One region of the Paenibacillus sp. JNUCC32 genome, then DNA from elsewhere that is predicted to be linked to it. Evidence: riboswitches for the same ligand, from Rfam matches in the RefSeq annotation. Region 1 holds a riboswitch; the other holds the start of a gene.
The links. Region 1 has a riboswitch for cyclic di-AMP ahead of JNUCC32_RS22975 (hypothetical protein). Riboswitches for the same ligand answer to the same signal wherever they lie in the genome.
Positions count from the first base shown of each region.

Region 2: linked by a shared signal. The riboswitch ahead of JNUCC32_RS24615 (C40 family peptidase) and the one ahead of JNUCC32_RS22975 (hypothetical protein) in region 1 are both predicted to bind cyclic di-AMP.

Region 1 covers NZ_CP062260.1:5,184,008-5,187,215, reverse strand. The annotation lists gene JNUCC32_RS22980 (hypothetical protein) at 59-523, opposite strand; cyclic di-AMP (ydaO/yuaA leader) riboswitch at 660-832, opposite strand; cyclic di-AMP (ydaO/yuaA leader) riboswitch at 1,372-1,540, shown strand; gene JNUCC32_RS22975 (hypothetical protein) at 1,670-2,080, shown strand; gene JNUCC32_RS31860 (potassium-transporting ATPase subunit F) at 2,233-2,307, shown strand; gene kdpA (potassium-transporting ATPase subunit KdpA) at 2,337-3,208, shown strand, end outside.
Region 2 covers NZ_CP062260.1:5,575,014-5,578,221, forward strand. The annotation lists gene JNUCC32_RS24605 (M1 family metallopeptidase) at 1-173, shown strand, start outside; gene JNUCC32_RS24610 (hypothetical protein) at 185-1,012, shown strand; cyclic di-AMP (ydaO/yuaA leader) riboswitch at 1,359-1,494, shown strand; gene JNUCC32_RS24615 (C40 family peptidase) at 1,499-1,972, shown strand; gene JNUCC32_RS24620 (GNAT family N-acetyltransferase) at 2,479-2,979, shown strand; gene JNUCC32_RS24625 (c-type cytochrome) at 3,141-3,208, shown strand, end outside.

The sequences.
Region 1 (3,208 bases):
GCTTAGAAGTGCCCAATCCAAAGGAAACGGGTACAGCAGCTCTCTGTAGCTGCTGCCCCTAGAAATGATAATACGCCTCCGAGCAATTCATAAGGAAGGAGCGCTCCAGCGGCAGTCCGCCTAACCGCTCTCGAGTGATGTGCCGATGCAGGTTGATCTCCAGATCGGCGAGGGCCGATACAGCAAGTTGCATCCGTGCGGGTCCCCACTGCTGCTGCTTTCGGGCATAGCGAATGGCCTCAGTCACGGACATGCCTCTCAGCCTTGAGAAGACGGATGCCCAGCGGACCAGGTCCGAAAATTCTCTCGTGCTTGGCAGGGCATATTCGACATATCCTGCCGCGTCTTTGCAGCTGACTTTGAACAAGCCGCAGTTCCAGCCATGATCGCTCCATGGGATAAAGCGTTCGGCCGAGCCCCGGTCGAAACGAAATATCTCCATATGGCCGATAGTCTCTTCACCTAATGCAGGCACTGCGGTTTCGATGACGGGTGTAAGCGCTGCCTCGATGAGTTTCGTCATGATATGATCTACGCTCCTTTATAAGAATGTTATATGCACGGCAAATAGGCCTGGTGAGCAGAGAAACCCCGCTCTCCAGGCCTATTTATGGTTAGAGCCCCAATTCCGGCGGCCGCTATGCCAAAGCTTGGATGGTATTCTCTCTCAACAACGCGCCTACGAGGTTAGCTGACGGATTCGGACTGAGAGCACCCTACCGCGGGGCCCTTCGATCCTAGGCGCAGCGGATTCACCCCATTCACCAATCGAAGACTGGTGACTTTGGTTCCCCCGTCTCCCGGTCTGTCGGGAGCTCGGCGTATCACGTGTTTCGGATAGATGGATGAATCATACGCCGGAGGAAACGAAAAGTAAATGACCGTATGGGACGAATAGATTCCGAAATGTGATGAAAACGGTAAAAGAAAACGCGTACAATCGGCCGTGTCATCTATTATCGTGGCAAAATCTCGGTATCTCGTTGGATTGCGATAAATAAGAGAAAACAAGAGAAATACATAGTATAGAGCAGTATTCGGAAGATAAAGACGAAATACTGCTTGGTTCCTGTTCGACATAACGCTAGATGTGTTTTTGCTCACATTTACATCCTGCAGGGCCGGACGTATGATACGAACTATGAATTGACGGTCATCAACGACCAAGGCATACGGGCAGCCGTTTCATGAAGGTCTAAAGGCAGTGTGAGAGTTGCCCCTAAGCCTTTATGGATCGATGGCGAAGGCACCATGGGCCTTGCTGAGATTTGAAGGTAGAGGCGACTCTCACCGCGTGGACCTCCTGTTGCTGTGCTGTTATGCCCAGTCTGGATGACAAGTCAATGGCTAATAGAATAACATGCTACTCGTTTTTAATTTTCGCTGAGTCCTTGAATGGAAAAGGAACGGGGGAACCAGTCGGGAGATGAACCTGATCTCTCTGGGGTGAATCCTGTAGACAAGATAACGGTCTATGGGTAGGGCGACTCTCACGCCCGAATCCGTCAGCTAACCTCGTAAGCGTATCGAGAGAGGCAACGATTGTCGTGGACTTGGGCCACGGTGTATTTCACCGTGTCCTGTAAGAAGCCTGCGGGAAGAGTTCTTCTCTTTCCGCAGGCTTCTTTGTTGTTGCCTTCTCTTTCTGACCTTAGGAGGAGAAACGAAGATGGAGAAACCACAGGAATTCATCCTGGTATCCGCGCCGAACAAGGCAGGGGAGGAATTCGTCCGCCAGCTGATTCACAAACGTGTTCCGTTTGCGGCCATAGCCAACAACCGGGCTGAGCAGCAGAGGCTGCGAGAACTGGGCTGCAAACCCATCATTTTGATTGATACAAGAGACGAGCAGACCTGGATCATTCCCGAGTTTCCCGTCAGCAAGGTGTTTCTGTTCGAAAGCAGCTTGAATCTGTGCTGCCGCTACTTGCGGATCTGCCGGACATGGACCTCGGAGTCGATTTACGTGATCACCCATTCCGGCAATCCGCGCTTGATATACAAAGGGCTGGGTGCCGATGTGGTGCTTCATACGAATCATCATCAGGTGTCCTTTCTGATGGCATCCGTTATGAGCTAAGCGTTTGGACTGACGCCACAAGAGTTAGGGGAGGTTACATTCATGCAGGATTTAGTTATGGTGCTCATTTTGGGAGGAACCTACGGACTGCTCATGCTGTTTATGTCCTGGTGCGGGCGCGTGGTTTCGGAACCGGAGGCTGATCAGCCGTGATGATCATGTTGATATTCACGATTTTTATTTTTCTCTATTTGATTTATGCGCTGATTCACCCTGAAAAATTCTAGGGAAACGGCTGAAGGAGGAAGGCATCGTCATGGGCATTTTACAAATTGCCATCGTTATACTCGTTCTAGTGCTGCTGGTCAAGCCGCTGGGAACTTATCTATATCAGGTGTTTCGTTATGAAAGCAATGGAACGGACAGATGGTTCTCCTGGGCGGAGAAACCGATCTTTGCTCTGATCGGCTTGAAAGAACGCAAGGGGATGACATGGAAAGGATATGCCGTCAGCTTTGTGTTAACGAATATCGTGCTGGTTGCGGCGGGCTACTTGATTCTGCGGCTGCAGAAGGTGCTGCCGCTGAACCCGAACGGCATCGGCCATATGGAACCGACCTTGTCGTTCAATACGATGATCAGCTTCATGACCAATACGAATCTTCAGCATTACAGCGGGGAGTCGGGATTGTCTTATCTGGCCCAGATGGCCGTCATTACGATGATGATGTTTACGTCCGCGGCGACCGGGCTGTGCGTGGCGATTGCTTTTATCCGGGCGGTGACCAGCAAGGGCACGACCGTCGGCAACTTTTTTGAGGACTTCGTTAAGGCGCATACCCGGGTATTCATTCCGGCTGCTTTCATCATTGCGATGGTGCTGGTGGCGCTGCAGGTGCCGCAGACCCTGAAGCCTACGCTCAGCGTCACGACGCTGGAAGGAAGCGAGCAGCAAATAGCGGTGGGTCCGGTGGCTGCGCTCGAATCGATCAAGCATCTGGGCACCAATGGGGGCGGTTTTATGGGGGCCAACTCGGCGCATCCGTTCGAGAACCCGTCCCCGCTGACCAATGTGATCGAGATTCTGTCCATGTGGAGTCTCGGGGCGGCGCTTCCTTACACATTTGGTTTGTTCGCGAAGAGCCGTAAGCAGGGCTGGATCATATTCTCGGTAATGATGACCTTGTT
Region 2 (3,208 bases), 390 kb from region 1:
AGTACAGCACCCCGCTCGCCTGGGCCATGGTTGATCCGAAATACTCCATCGTTCTGGAGAATAGACACATCAATAACTATATGAAGGCAGGAATGGATCCGAAGGTGGTCACACGCTGGAATCTCAGTATTACCAAGCTTGTGGAGACGTTGTTCGGCAGCCTGTCATGGTGAGGGGGGAGCACATGAAAAGTTATGCAGGCCAAGGGTGGATCAGTGTTAAAGACCAATTATACGTCTCCATTCTGCTGTTCTTGTACCGCATGCTGTGGGGATATTGCCTGTACCGGCTTGTAAAATCGGCAGTCGTCCCCCTGCTGATGCGGTATCCGGATTCTGCCCCTAACGAGCTTAGCCGCCTGTTATTCTTCTACGAGGGCGAGATGAGTCTGTCGTTAAGCGGCACGGTCCATACCTATGGTTGGCTTCTGGCCGCTCTGCTCCTGATCCGGATGGTATGTACCCCGCTCATTCGGGCAGGCATCTTCTATAACCTCCACCAGGAGGCCAAGGGCGAGCGCGGATTATTCTTCTTCACCGGCATGCAGAAGCTATGGAAGCCCGTTACGGTATTTTATCTGATCGAACTTGTTCTTACCTTTGTGCCCGGATACTGGATTCTGCCCAAAATCCTTCCGATTCTGCTGAACGGGATCCATGAGCCGGTTCTGCTGCTTCATGCGCTGCCTCATGCAGCCGGATGGTTTCTGTACGCCTATCTGATTCGCCTGTTATTGCTCTATATGCAATTCGGCCGTACGGACAATTCCGGCATGATCAGCTCCGTTCTTGCGCTCTTCCGCCGACTGGGCACGGCTGTGCTGTTATCCCTTACCGTTGGCGGATCGGCCTGCGTCATTCTTTTGCTCCTAAGCTCGGCATCGCTCTTCTGGGCGGGATTGATTGGCTTGATTATTCAGCAAGCCTCTTATTTTCTGAATGGACTCTTCCAAATTTGGGTAATTTCCGCCCAATACCATTTGTGGCGGGATTCTTCCTCGCAGCATGCCTAATCGTTACATTTCGTTACCATCATATGATAAACAAGCTCGTAAATATGCTGTAATCGGAAGCGACACATTTCTCTCTCGGACTTGATTTTACAAAGAATAGAAGCTCATTTTTCCTCAATATTACATTTTCCGATGGCCAAATTACAAAAAAACCTGATCCCGCATGATGGGGACAGGTTTTTTTGTATAAAAATGAGCTTTCCTCATTTGCCAAATTGTTAATACTCTGCTAAAATAACGAATATGTTAGTAACAACTTTGTCATCTTTACTGTAACTTTTTGCTGGAACTATGTAATTTCGTTAAGCATGTTGGAACGTCAGACGTCTATGAATGGGTTCATCAACATTTTAAGGAGCCGAATTCCCATGATTGGGAAGCGGGGGATCCGTTTTGGGTGAATTGATCTCGCAAGAGAGGGATCATAGGGGACCTTCAACCGAACCCTTAAGCTAACCTCGCAGGCAATGGAAGGAGCTTTTTGTTTTGAAAAAGAAGTTAACGGCCATTTCTCTAGGCCTGGCCCTCGCACTCACATTAGGGACCGGAAGCGCTTTCGCCGATTCCAAATTAAATACTGCAATCAAACCAGCCATTGGTGTCTCTTATAAAACAGGTGGAACCACAACGAATGGTTTTGACTGCTCCGGATTCACCAGCTATATCTACAAGAAACTTGGTCTAAGCCTGCCGCGCACGTCTGGAGCTCAATACAAAGTCGGTACGGCCGTAGCCAAGAGCAAGCTGAAAGCTGGCGATCTCGTGTTTTTCAACACATCCGGCAGAGGTGTATCTCATGTGGGTATTTATGTTGGGGGCGGCAAATTCGCTCATTCCTCATCCTCGCGCGGTGTCATCATCAGTCCGCTGAGCCAGAGCTATTACGCCAATCGATACGTAGGTGCTAAGCGAGTCATGAGTCAGTCTACGTACAAGTCTGTAGCTGTGAACTACAATTAATTATTGGAACTTCATTGATTTATCCTTTACAAGAAGCCCTGGGCGTATGAGATTGTGCCGATCTCATCCAGCGGCTTTTTCTTTTTTCTGCCTCTGTGTATACCTTTATAACGTTTGGGACAACGAAAAAGTTCCCACTTTTCGAGAAAAAAAGAAAATTATTATGCAAATTCTCTTCGCATCCTCAAGTCATTGCATCTTCTACCCTTTATATACCCTCCTCTCCCTTCATTAAACACCCTAATGGAAAAATATTGATTTTATTTTCTGAGGACTACTACGAGCAGCGATACGTAGATGCCGAACGCATCATGAGCAATGATCAGTATGAAAAGTCGACCGGAGAATCTCCCAAGCTTCGATGTCTTATCCTCGTCCTGCCCATACATATCCGTTTGCCCGTCAAAGGAGACCTACTTCTCTTGGACGGGCTTTTTGAATGCGGCTAGAATGTTTGAGAAATGGGGTATAATTTAATTTGTAATTATGACAGGGGGACTTTGCCAATGGATGCAGCACCGATTTCATTTCATACGGTGGTCATGCGTGAAGAGCACGCGAAAGAAATATGCGCCTGGACCTATCCTCCTCCCTATAACATTTACGGTTTTCTTCCCTGGGAGCAGATGAAGGGGCTTGAGATCGAGTTTGGGGATCCGGACATCCGCCGGGAACAGTACATTTCGATTTTGGATGAACGGAAGACGCTATGGGGATTTGCCCAGCTGTTTCCGATGCATGAGGTTACGCGGATCGGGCTGGGCATGCGGCCTGATTGGTGCGGGCGGGGAATGGGTAAACGGTTTATGCAGACGATTGTCCGGGAAGCGAGGCGGAGGCGGCCTGCCGATGAGATCGACCTGGAGGTAATGACCTGGAATGAGCGCGCGATCCGTGCATACGAAAAGGCGGGCTTTCATATCACCGATACGTACGAGCGCCTTACACCGACGGGAAACGCCCTTTTCCACTGCATGGTGTATGAGCCTCCGGCAAATGAGGAATAGTAATCCTTGTCTATATGAAAAAGCACAATTTTGTGTACTTTTTATGAAGGCGCGCGGTATAGTTGCTTTTTTTGTCACAACTGGCTATGCTGTCTATGGATGTTGGTTTATAATGGAGACAAGTGCAAAAGTGCAGTATACATAGAAGGGACGATATGACGATGCAAAAATGGATCATGAGCGGATTGTTCTTCGTCGCATGTGCGTTGGCTATTGCGCTGATGTTTAC